4 regions of the Selenomonas sp. oral taxon 920 genome follow, and region 3 is predicted to be linked to each of the others. Evidence: riboswitches for the same ligand, from Rfam matches in the RefSeq annotation. Region 3 holds a riboswitch; each other region holds the start of a gene.
The links. Region 3 has a riboswitch for cobalamin ahead of BCS37_RS01395 (TonB-dependent receptor plug domain-containing protein). Riboswitches for the same ligand answer to the same signal wherever they lie in the genome.
Positions count from the first base shown of each region.

Region 1: another riboswitch for cobalamin. It lies ahead of nikB (nickel ABC transporter permease); the one in region 3 lies ahead of BCS37_RS01395 (TonB-dependent receptor plug domain-containing protein).
Region 2: another riboswitch for cobalamin. It lies ahead of BCS37_RS12360 (TonB-dependent receptor); the one in region 3 lies ahead of BCS37_RS01395 (TonB-dependent receptor plug domain-containing protein).
Region 4: another riboswitch for cobalamin. It lies ahead of BCS37_RS08030 (sirohydrochlorin cobaltochelatase); the one in region 3 lies ahead of BCS37_RS01395 (TonB-dependent receptor plug domain-containing protein).

Region 1 covers NZ_CP017042.1:1,161,105-1,164,220, reverse strand. Annotated here, with positions in the region: gene BCS37_RS05430 (MATE family efflux transporter) at 1-723, shown strand, start outside; partial or broken gene BCS37_RS12235 (secretion protein HlyD) at 720-870, opposite strand; cobalamin riboswitch at 1,039-1,238, shown strand; gene nikB (nickel ABC transporter permease) at 1,387-2,331, shown strand; gene nikC (nickel transporter permease) at 2,328-3,116, shown strand, end outside.
Region 2 covers NZ_CP017042.1:829,810-832,925, forward strand. Annotated here, with positions in the region: gene msrB (peptide-methionine (R)-S-oxide reductase MsrB) at 24-1,154, shown strand; cobalamin riboswitch at 1,246-1,438, shown strand; gene BCS37_RS12360 (TonB-dependent receptor) at 1,607-2,068, shown strand; gene BCS37_RS03865 (ABC transporter substrate-binding protein) at 2,058-3,023, shown strand; gene BCS37_RS03870 (radical SAM/SPASM domain-containing protein) at 3,035-3,116, shown strand, end outside.
Region 3 covers NZ_CP017042.1:315,968-319,083, reverse strand. Annotated here, with positions in the region: gene BCS37_RS01400 (hypothetical protein) at 1-505, opposite strand, end outside; cobalamin riboswitch at 684-858, shown strand; gene BCS37_RS01395 (TonB-dependent receptor plug domain-containing protein) at 1,261-3,116, shown strand, end outside.
Region 4 covers NZ_CP017042.1:1,676,423-1,679,538, forward strand. Annotated here, with positions in the region: gene BCS37_RS08025 (Gfo/Idh/MocA family protein) at 1-728, opposite strand, end outside; gene BCS37_RS08030 (sirohydrochlorin cobaltochelatase) at 885-1,916, opposite strand; cobalamin riboswitch at 2,033-2,221, opposite strand; gene BCS37_RS08035 (vWA domain-containing protein) at 2,290-3,024, opposite strand.

The sequences.
Region 1 (3,116 bases), 850 kb from region 3:
ACCCTGCGCGTACTCTATGCATGGGGGATCTTTGCACAGGGAAATTATCGTCTGACGCGCACCTATCTGCGTGAATTCCTCAGCGTATTCGGCGGTATCTTCAGTGAGCAGGGATTTGAACGCATCGGCATGGTCGTCTACACCCGCATGGTCGCGGAACTGGGGACGATTCCGTATGCCATCCATGCAATAGCAATGAACTTCTGTGATTTCTATTACAGCTTCTGCAATGGGATGGGAAAAGCAAGCACGGTTCTCGCCGGACACAACCGAGACAGCCATAAGCAGAATGAATGGCGCCGCTATCTCTGGACGGGGATGCGCTGGAGTTTGATTTTCTCCGTCATTGTATTCCTCATAACCTTCTTACTGCGCGAGGAAATCTTTGCCGTCTATGCGCGTGATGCAGCTCTCCTACCTCTTGGCAGCCTGATTATCGCATACGTCGCAGCGGTCAGTTTTCCAGAGGCGTACCAGATGGTCTGTGCCGGTATTCTGCGCGCAAGCGGAAAGACATCACAGGTAGCAGCCTATTCCTTTATCAGTATAACGGTACTGCGGCCGATTATCACCTATATTTTCCTCTATGAGTGCAATATGGGACTTGAGGGTGCATGGCTTTCACTAGCACTCGATCAGAGTATACGCGCCATCTGTGCAGCCATACTCCTGCGTAAGGTATATCATGAAAGAAATTCCACGCATGCATTGAATCTATGTTAAGGAAGCACTGATAAATTCAGCCGCGCCATCTTGGCGCATCTTTTTTGCCCGCACTGTGTCGACAAATCCTCCACATAGCCCTTGCTATGCGTCCGGTTTGTCTCCTTGTTCGGACGAAAAAATCTACGCCAATCTGACGGACTTCATTTTATCAGCGATTCCTTAAGAAAGAATCAAGATGAAATACAAGGGACTTTTTGACTATCCCAATACAATAATCTGAAATAAATGGCTTGACAAGCATATCTAATATGGATATACTACGTTTGAACTTATGTTGAAAACCAAATAAATGACGTTGCGAGTGTCGACGGATGAATATTGCTTTGTGCGCATTCCGTTGAGCGATGAGAGGAAAATGGGTGAAATTCCCATGCTGTCCCGCAGCCGTAAATAGGGAGTGTTCTTCCACAGGCGCAGAGCCTGTGCCTGTAAAGTCACTGGGATAATCCTGGGAAGGCGGAAGAATGCAGCGATCTATGAGCCGGAAAGCCTGCTCGCAATAAGATTCATTGATGGACTCACGAGAGATGGGAAGATGGATGTGCGATTTACAGCACTAGGGAGTGCCGTAAGATCGTTGTTTTTTGTGTGCATTCTTCCGCCTGTCTTAAAAGAGACAGGCGGTTTTATTTTCTACACGACAACAAAGGAGTTGGGGAGTTGAGTGCAAAAGCGATCCTGATGCGTCTGGGGCAGATGATCATTACCCTGCTGGGGGTCAGTTTTCTGACGTTCAGTCTGACATTCATTGCGCCGGGCGATCCTGTGGATGCGATTCTCGAAACCGGCGATACGATTGTATCACAAGAGACCATCGAGCGTACACGTCACGAGTTGGGGCTGGATCGACCGTTCCACGAACAGTATCTCAGTTGGCTGAACGGTGTGGTACACGGGGATATGGGGCGTTCCTACTCGGCAAAAATTCCGGTACAGGATAAACTCTTGCAGAATCTGCCGGGAACACTGTTGCTTGCGGGGACAGCGGTGGTGATGATGCTCTCGATCTCCATTCCGGCAGGAGTTATCTCAGCACTCTATCGTAATCGGTGGCCGGATCAAGTCATACGATTCTTCACCTTTCTCGGTGTCTCCATGCCGAGCTTCTGGGTGGGCCTTATTCTGCTCTATGTATTCGGTCTGAAGCTTGGACTTTTCCCGATTGCAGGCGGCGAGGTCAGCCTTGATCGTATGATTCTCCCTGCCTTTACACTTGCCATCCTGCTGTCATCGAAGTATACGCGTCAGGTGCGTACGGCGGTGCTTGAGGAGCTCGGGCAGGACTACGTCACGGGTCTCAAGGCACGCGGCATGTCGATGACACGCATCCTCATTCGTCACGTTCTGCCGAATGCCTTCCTGCCGCTCATCACACTGCTTGGGCTTTCCATTGGCTGGCTGCTCGGCGGGGTTGCCGTCATTGAGATTGTCTTTTCGTGGCCGGGCATCGGACGCGTTGCGGTGCGTGCGATCGAAGCACGCGACTATCCGCTCCTCCAGGGCTTTGTCCTCTGGATTGCAACACTCTATATGTTTGTGAACCTCATTGTTGATATATCCTATGCGTACCTTGATCCGAGACTCAGGAAGGGGGCGAAAGCATGACGCGGGATCAACTGCTGTTTCGTATCTATACAGGCATCATCCTGCTGATTGTGCTTGTCGCCATCTGTGCACCGCTGATCTCGTCATACGATCCATATGAGTCGCAGATTCAGAATTCTCTCCTGCCGCCATCCGCTGAGCATTACTTTGGCACAGATAAGCTCGGGCGCGATATCTTTACGCGTATTCTCTACGGTGCACGCATCTCGATTACGATGGCGCTCACAGTTGTCATCATCTCGTCAGGACTTGGCACATTGATCGGTGTGATCTCTGCCTATGTGGGCGGTAAGGTGGACAATGCCATCATGCGTCTGACCGACGTGTTCCTTGCATTTCCGGGCATCGTGCTTGCCATTGCGATTGCCGGCGTGCTCGGCGGGAGTGCAGTCAACGCAGTGCTCGCCGTTGTTATTGTAGGCTGGACAAAGTATGCACGTCTTGCACGCAGTATGACGTTGAAGGTTAAGCAGCAGGATTTCCTAGCTGCTGCAATTACAAATGGTACACGACCGCTTGCGATGATTCGTCGGCATATCCTGCCGAATATCATACCGATTATCATTGTGACCGCCGCACTCGACATCGGCGCACTCATGATGGAGCTTGCGGGGCTCTCCTTCCTCGGATTTGGCGCACAGCCGCCGACACCGGAGTGGGGGCTCATGCTGAATGAGGGGCGTCAGCTGATCCAGACGGCACCCTGGCTTATGATCTTCCCCGGACTGGCGATCGTATTCGTCGTCGCGGTATTTAATCTTTGGGGAGATAGTCTGCGGGATATT
Region 2 (3,116 bases), 510 kb from region 3:
AAACGCATTCTAAGGAGAACTATATGAAAATAATGATATCACTGCGCAATATCTGTGTACTCGGACTGCTTGCTTGTCTCGGCGGCTGCGGCGCACCTGCCGAGACCTCGGCAGAGATGCCGCATGAAATCGTACAGCAGAATGTCCCTGTGCATGGACAGAAGGAAATCTATCTTGCAGGTGGCTGCTTCTGGGGGACGGAACTCTATGTCAGTCTGATCCACGGAGTTATTTCCGCAGAGAGCGGCTATGCGAACGGCCGCACATCGCACCCCTCATACCGTGAGGTATGCAGCGGGAGCGGTCATGCAGAGACGGTGCACATTGTCTACGATCCGCAGATTGTTTCTCTCGACGAGATACTGACGGCTTTTTACGATTCTATCGACCCGACAGCGATGGACCGGCAGGGCAATGACATCGGACGGCAGTATCGCTCCGGAATCTACTATGTGCCGAATGCGGACGGCAGTGAGAGTGCCGATGCGGCTGTGATCCGTGCCTCGCTCGATGCACTGCAGAAGAGGATCGGCAAGACGGTCGCCGTTGAGATGGGGCCGATTGTGAACTTCTATCGCGCGGAGGAGGATCATCAGAAATACCTTGAGAAGAATCCGAATGGATACTGCCATATCTCGCCTGCGCTCATTGCAAGAATGCGTGAAAAGTACGAGGCGGCAGAACGTGCAGAGGTGTCAAACGTGACACGCACTTACGAAAAACCATCGGATGCCGAACTCAAGGCGCGCCTGACGGGGATGCAGTACGCTGTCACGCAGGAGAAGGCGACGGAGCCGCCCTTCCGCAACGAGTACGATCACGAATTCCGCGAAGGCATCTACTGTGATATCACGACGGGTGAACCGCTTTTCATCTCCGCAGATAAGTATGATTCAGGATGCGGCTGGCCGGCGTTCTCGCGCCCGATCGACAGCGCTCTGATTGCCGAGCATGAGGATCGCTCGCACGGCATGGTGCGTACCGAGGTTACGGCGGCGAACAGCGGCGCGCATCTTGGGCACGTCTTTAACGATGGTCCTGCTGCAGCAGGGGGACTGCGTTACTGCATCAACAGTGCCTCCCTCCGCTTTATCCCGAAAGAGGATATGGAACGCGAGGGCTATGGGGACTATCTCTATCTGTTGGAGAAATAGTGTCATAGGAAAAGAATGGATAATTAAAGAATTATTCACTCTTTTCTTGACATGGCTTTGAATCAATGTTATCTTTACGATACGTGAAAAATTCATAGAGATTGGATTGGGTATCGTAAGATTTAATAGAGAATCCGGTATATGCCGGAGCGGTCACGCCACTGTAACAGGGAGTGATTCTGCACGCTGAACATTCAGCAGTCACTGGAGATGATATGTTTCTGGGAAGACGCAGAAGAGCGATGAACTGGAGCCAGGAGAACTGCCCAATCGACAATCACCGTTTGACCTGCGAGTGATGGGGATGGAGATTCAGACCGTTCTATTGTGTGTAAATTAAGCCCTTTTCTGCTTTAGCAGGAGGGGCTTTTTACTTGCCCTTATGCCTTAAGGTATTCCAAAATATGAACATGGTGCATGGAGAGCACGAAAGAGAAAGGTGATACAGGATTATGACAAAAGAGAAGAAGTGGACACTGGCGGTACTTGCGGCATTTGCCGGAGCGAGCTTTGTCGGGACGGCGTACGCTGCGGAGCAGGCGTCTACGGAACAAACGGAGACGCACGCGTTGAGTGATACCGTTGTAACGGCACAGCGACGTGAGAAGCGCGATCTCGATACGCCTGCAACGACGACGATCATCACAGCGAAGGAAATCGAGAAGGCAGGCTATCGCAACGTATTCGAGGCAATCGACCAGCAGATCGGCTCAACGAGTACATCGTACGGCGAAGCGGAGCAGGACATTCCGGACAAGCTCCAGCTCAATATGAATGTGATCTATACGGCGGGTAAAGATGACGTAGTGTCACTCGGCATTTACAACCTGCTGAACCGTGAAAACTACTCCAACCGCTACGGCAATCTCGACCTCGGGCGCAATTTCCGCCTGACCTATACGCATGCGTTCTAATGTGCAGCTCTGTGCATTTCTTCTGCTTCTCTCTCTCGCCGGCATGATTGCCGGCTGTGCGGGGGAGCGGAAGAATGCGTCAGAGCAATCTGTGTTTTATCGAGGGACGGATGATATGGGCATGGAGGTTGTCCTGCACGAGAAGCCGCAGCGCGTCGTCTCGCTTGGTCTTGCGACGGATGAGATTCTTCTTGCCATTGCGCCGCCCGAGCAGATTGCTGCACTTACCTCGTATTCGGATGACCCCGGACTATCCGCCATGACCGAGGAGGCAAAGGCGGTCTCGGTCAAACTCAAGGACAAGAGCCCCGAGCGCGTGCTCGCACTGCATCCCGACCTCGTCCTCACAACGGACGGCGTATCAAAGGAGGAGGTGGAGAGTCTGCGCGACCTCGGGCTGACGGTCTATGCTTCACGGACACCGAAGCGCATCGAGGGAGTTTTTACCCGCATCGAGGAGATCGGCAGGCTGACTGGGCAGGAGGAGAACGCCGCTGCACTAATTGCTGAAAAGCGTGCCCGTCTCGCCGATGTCGAGCGCCGCGTCGGGGACATCCCTGAGGCGGAGCGGCCGATCATTGTGGCTTTTGCGTTCAGCGGCGTATTCGGGCAGAAGGACGGCCTCTTTGACGATATGTGCCGCCATGCGTCTCTGCGCAACGGCGCCGCGCTCGTCGGACTGACGGCGGATACGCCCGTCTCGATGGAGCAGATTGTTGCGCTCGATCCGGATGTATTCCTCCTGCCGACATGGAGTGCGGAGGGGGAAAAGACGGAGGACTTTCGCCAAAAGCTCCGCAATGATCCTCTGTTCATGCATGTCAAGGCGGTGCGGGAGAATCATTTCTACACCGTGCCCGATACCTATCGTTACAGCGCGGGGCAGAACGCGATTGAGTGCGTCTATGAACTCGCACGTGCGGTCTACCCCGAGCGCTTTGCAGATGTGAAGTAAAGGAGACTGTGATGCCGCTGCGGATGTTGGTGCTGAGTCTCACGGGAGACTGCAATCTTGCGTGCCGCTACTGCTATGCATCCGGTCAAGACC
Region 3 (3,116 bases):
CGTCTCCAATACTGAGGACGCTGGTGTCCCGCAGATGGCTGCACTCCATCAGATACTCAAAGTCGATGCCGAGCTGACGGCCTTTGAGCGCATTTACGCCCTCCGGCTCTGCCCATACAGAATTTTGGACGGCATTCTCGATCGTGTACGTCAGCCCCTCGGCAACACTCCCCTTGATGCGCTGATAAAATTTTCCGGAGGCGCTGCGCTCCGACTCCGACAGTCTCGTGTCGCGCGAAAAGAGCACATAAGTGAGGTCATCGTAGCCCGCGTCCGCAACCGCCGCGATATTCACGCGGCGTTGGAACGCCGCCAGATCATGCTGCTCCACCGCAGCAGCCGCCTGTGCGAGTGCGTACTCGGGACGCTGCATGTAGTAGCCGAGGTACCATGCAATCGCTGCAATCGTCAGGGTGATCAGCCCCGCCGCCATCTTGAATTTTCGTGCGTGTGCCTTGCGCCGCCGTGCGAGCCGCACGCGCCACGCAAATTCATCCAGGGGCATTGCCCCACCTCCCTTCGCACAAATACAAACGCTGTCATTATATCATTGAAGATTCATTTCACGCAACTATATTGAAACAACCTCGTCATAATCCATCACTCCTTAATATTAACAAAATATAAGTTATATTCTCTTATTGACAAAATTATACAAGTCGTATTAATATAAACATAAAAATTGAATATAAGAGGAAATAGGCGTCGAGAGACTTAAACTGGAATTCGGTATAAGCCGAAGCGGTCCCGCCACTGTAAGGTAGAGTCTTCACACAACAATGTCACTGGAGCAATCTGGGAAGGCGTGTGCAGACGATGACACCAAGCCAGGATACTTACCTATTTCGACATCACCGTCGGCTTTTGCGGATTTCAGAAGCCGGTACCTGCGAGCGATGGGTAGGGGATTTTGTCGATACTTCATGACAAGACATCTCCGGTTGTATTTAGTACACCGGGTTTTCTTTTCTTATGAAAAAAGTCCGTCTAAACCAATCCTGGTCGCAGACGGACTTTTTTTCATGAAAGAACCGGTTCGTCCATAACTTATTATCTATATATTTCAAAAACATAATTTATATGACGATTGGAGAGAACGGAGGCTTTCCCATGTCGGAAAAACAGAAAAAGAAGAACCTCCTCGCGGGTGTTCTATGGATGCTGCTTGCAGGTGTGTTCTGTCATCCTGCCGCTGCCGCAGAACATACTTCGGCATCTGCGGCAGGTGCCAAAGACAACGCCGCATCTGATGCTTCGCCAATGGAGATGCCGGCAACGGGAACGAATATGCCGTTGGAATACACAACGCCGGACATCACCGTCGAGGCGAAGCGTCCCGCGTGGGAGGAGATCCTCTCTCCCGGCACCGTAACCGTCATCCGCCCTGAGGAGTTCAAGGGCGAGCAGAAAACCCTGCCGGACTTTCTGAAAATGGTGCCAGGCGTGCATGTGCGTGAGGTGCAGGGCAAGGGGCAGTATACGACCGTAACCGTACGCGGCTCGACAGCAGCGCAGGTCGGAGTCTTCGTCGACGGTGTGCTGACAAACCTCGGCGGCGATGCGGCGGTCGACATCTCGACGATCCCCGTCAGCAACGTCGAACGCATCGAGGTCTACCGCGGCTATATCCCTGCACGTTTTGCGGGCACGTTCATCGGCGGAGTCATCAACGTCGTGACAAAGAAACCGGCAGAGGCGCACGGGTCTGCCGAGATCGGACCGAGCTCATTCGGCGGGAAGAAAGCATCGGTCGAGGTTACGGCACCCGTCGGCAGCGGCAGTCTGCTTTTCGGATTCAATCACGAGTCGCGTGACGGCGATTTCCCCTACCGCAGCTATGCGGCGGATCAGTTCTATACAAATACCGGAATTGGGCGGCAGATTGTGGAAACACGGGTGGAACTGCAAGGTTATCTCGCTATGACGCCGGCAGAGAGAGCCGCATATGATATTGCAAATGGCGCCGGCGCATGGCAGCAGATGGTAGATGATTGTATCCAGTGGCTCGAAGACAACGGCGGTCGCTTGGTGACAGCCGCCGACGATCCCGAGCGCCGCCGTAAATACAACGACTACAGCAATTCGGATCTTCTCGTCAAATGGCAGAATGATGACTGGATGATCAAGGGAACATACAAGACTGTCGATCGACATCTGCCGGACAGCCTCTGGGTTGATTATCGAAGCTATTTCGATATGATTCAGCCGGGGCTTCTCGTGGATAAATACGATCTCTATAAATACGACAAGCGGCATCAAAAAATCAGTGCAGCGGAGCTGCTCGTACAGCGACGCTATATAGGGAAACGCTATGAATGGGGTTGGATGATTGACTATCTAAGCCAGAGCAAGGATTACCGTGCCGAGAATATTCACGACGGTCTGCGCTATATGATTAAGATTCCCATGAGGGAGTGGAGCCGCTATCGTTCGAAGAAATACAATGTGCAGATAGACGGCACCTACGAGCTCAGCAAAAACAACATGCTCGACTTCCAGATGAACTACTCGCATGAGCGCATGAATATCGACGGCGACGGACTTGATGAGGTCATCGACGATGTGCAGGCGGGCATTGGGAATCTCTGGGCGCAGATGCGCAACCAGTTCGATCAGAACATCTTCAATGTGCAGCTGCAGGATACGATCACGCTCGATAAAAAGAAGACGTGGCAGCTGACGCCCGCCGTCCGCTACAACCGCTCGCAGATCATTGGCTACAGTCAGTTTGGACGCTTTAACCCTCTCAAAACGTACCGTTGGGTTCATCCGAAGGACAGTCAGGTCGATTCCAAGGTGACGTGGCAGCTCGCACTCAAGAAGGAGTTCAACGACCACTTTACGATGCGCATGACGGGCGGCACCTACTTCCGCCTGCTCAACATGTATGAGATCGCGGGCGACGGCGCGGGCATCATGCCGGCACCGATGGACTATAAGGGGAGCGGCGCCAAATTTCCGCAGCCAGAATACGGCAAGCAGTTCGATCTCAGTGTCATATGGGACGGCAAGTTCCTTGGCTCGGACAATCGAACAACGCTCACCTATTTCTGGCGCGACACGCAGCGGATGCTCTACCTCTACCGCGCGGGGCTCAACTACAGCTCCTACTTCAA
Region 4 (3,116 bases), 1.0 Mb from region 3:
CCCTGAATCAGGAAGAAGGACGGGCTCGAACTGTCCTTTGCCGCCGCCGCCGTTGCAACAAAGCCATCATAGCGCAGCGTCAGCACTCCCGAGGTATCAATCCCGTTGAAGCCGATATTCGCGGTGTAGGAGGCGGACTGCGGACGCCCGAAGAGCGCGACGATGAGCGCAAGGTTGTAGACATTCAGGTCATAAAGTGCCCCGCCCGAAAGCACAGGATCAAACGCCGGCGCCACGTCGCGCGCGAGATAGCGCTCGTAGCGGCTCGAGTACTGCGAGAAATTTGCCTGCACGAGGCGAATGAGTCCGAGCTGCGGGAGCGCGGACAAGATCCCGAGATAGTTTGGCAGGAAGAGCGGTGTCACTGCCTCGAACAGATAGCACCCTGCTGCACGCGCACGCGCGATCAGCTCCTCCGCCTCTGCGAGCGTCGAGGTAAAGGGTTTTTCCACGATGACGTGCCAGCCCGCCTCAATCGCCGCACGTGCATACGAGAAATGCGCGCTGTTCACAATGCCGAGGTAGACAACGTCCGCCTCATGTGCCGCAAGCATTGCCTCGTAGTCCGTCACCGTCTGCGGGACACCGAACTCACGCGCCAATGCCTCCGCTTTCTCCCGACTGTGCGGGCGCGCACAGATTGTTTTCACCTCGACATTTCCCACCTGACGCAGGGCAATGAGTGCCTCCCGCGCAATCATTCCCGTACCGACAATCGCTATCTTCATCGATCAGTTCTCCTTGTTATGCGGAATCCGCTGTCTCCACACGGCAAACATCGTACTCTATTATAACAGGGTACGCATACAAAGAAAAGGGGCTGCTGCGGAAGTGAAACACTTCCGCAGCAACCCCTTCACCGCAGTCTGCGTAAAACGCCGATCTTACTTCATGATTTTGAGATGATCTGCGTCTGCATCCTTGTTCCCCTGCAGAGCATCCCACGCATCATTCGCGCGCTCTACAAATGCAGCCCGAATATTCTTGTTCTCGCCGAGACCGTGCAGATAGGTATTCACCTTAAAGCCCTTGCTCTCAAGAATACTCTTGTGCGAATCCGAATCTTTGCCCGCCATATCGTTGTGTGCATGATCGCCCGCAACCATCATAATCGGCATGAGCGTTACTGTCTTGACATTCGCATTGTTGAGCTTCGGAACGACATCCTCGAGACTCGGCCACCCCTCAACCGTGTAGACGTAGACATTCTTATATCCGAGCGCATCGAGCTTCGCCTGAATCACGGAATAGTAAGCATTGGAAACGTGCGGTGTGCCGTGTGCCATGAGGAGGAGAGCCTCATCCTTGCCAAGCTTCGGGAACTGGCTGGAGACGGCCTTGATGAACTCCGCAACGTCATCCGACTGCTCTTCCTGCCCCTGCCAGTACATAAGCGATGTCCCGCAGGTCATCGTCTTGAACTGTTCTTTATACTCATTGAACACGGCCTTGACATAGGAGTACTCCATGCCCGGGATGACATCAAGCGAGACGAGAGCCACACGCGAGTAGCCGTCTGCCTTGAGTTGTGTCAGCGCCTCCTCGGGGGTCGGATACTTCTTTCCCTCATTCTTTTCGATACGGTCGATGATAATGTGGGAGGTGAATGCCGTCACAACCTTCACACCCGGATGGGCCGCCTGAATGTCACGCACGGTTGCCTCAATCGTCTTTTCACGCGTCTCCTTGAACGTCGTGCCGAAGCTCGCCACGACGATGGCATCCTTGTTCGTGTAGTTCCGCATCTGCGGATTATCATACTTCAGGACACCGATCTCAGACGCCTCCATGAGTGCCGGTGTTGCCGTCTTCACCTCGGGGTTCAGCTCATACGCGGCCTCCGCAGGGCTGTAGGAAAAGCCCAGAACAGCTGAGCAGGCAAGGGATGCGACCAGCATTTTCTTCCAATTCTTCATCCGAATTCCTCCCAAAAAATATAAATTAAAGGCTTTCCTGCAAGAGCAAGAAAGCCTCGTGAAATCATCTCCACGAATCCCCTTCCTGTCACTCGCAGGTATGTGCCTACGGCACACGGTGGATTGTCAGACAGGCAGTTCTCCTGGCTCGGTTCATCACTCCCCTGCGCCTTCCCGGAAGGTCTGTCTTCCAGTGGCTTCCTTGCAGGTTCGCTCCCCTCACAGTGGCGGGACCGCGCCGGCTCCCCCGGCTTCTCTATTAAGCATGTGCCATACAGCACTGCACCTGTCTCCCGTTCATTCAGTTATGCAACAATATGTCACAGCTATTAGAATACATCGTTATGTGTAAATTGTCAATCGGTGCACCGACTTATTTTGACGTGTCCTCTTCCACACGGGAACGCCAACGCCCCTTCTCTGCCGTCGAGGGCTCTGCTGTCTCTTCGACAAATGCGGAAACGGCATCATAGTTCGCGCGGACACCGGACTCCGTGTTCCGATAGGTCACGGCATTCGCCTTTTTCACGCCGATCGCATCCGCCTCCTCCACCGCGTCGATGTTCGCACCGAGGTAGACAAAGTCCCAGCCCGCCTTTTCCTGCTTGTCCGAAATCAGCTGTTTGACCTTCGGCTTAGTGAACTCCGTGCTCGCGTTCTCCATTCCATCCGTGATGATGACGAAGATCACCTTTGTTCCCTCGCGCTCCGAGACGCCCCTCTGCTCCATTCGCAGGATCGTCGCCCCCACGGCATCGAGCAGTGCCGTCGTACCGCCTACCTCGTACTCCTTCGCCATCAGTGGTTTTACGAAATGAATATCCTTGCGCTCGTAGAGCATATCCACCTCATCGTTAAAGAGAACCGTCGTCACACGCACGGGAACGGCGAGTGCTTTCTGTTTCTCGATCATGGCATTAAAGCCGCCAATCGTGTCGGACTCCAGCCCCGACATCGATCCACTCTTATCGAGGATCAGCACAAGCTCGATGCGCTCCGGCTTCTCGGCAGACAGCGGCATCTCCTTTGCCGTCTCCGCCGCGCCGACTGCTGCAAATGCCATGCACAGCAGACAGGCAAGGACAGCAGAATAAATTTTCTTCCACATAGTATGCGACCTCCTTTGCAGTTAGAACATTGAAACAACTTTCTCTGTCCACATCTTATCAGGTTCAAAAGATTATTTCAATCAGGCAAAGG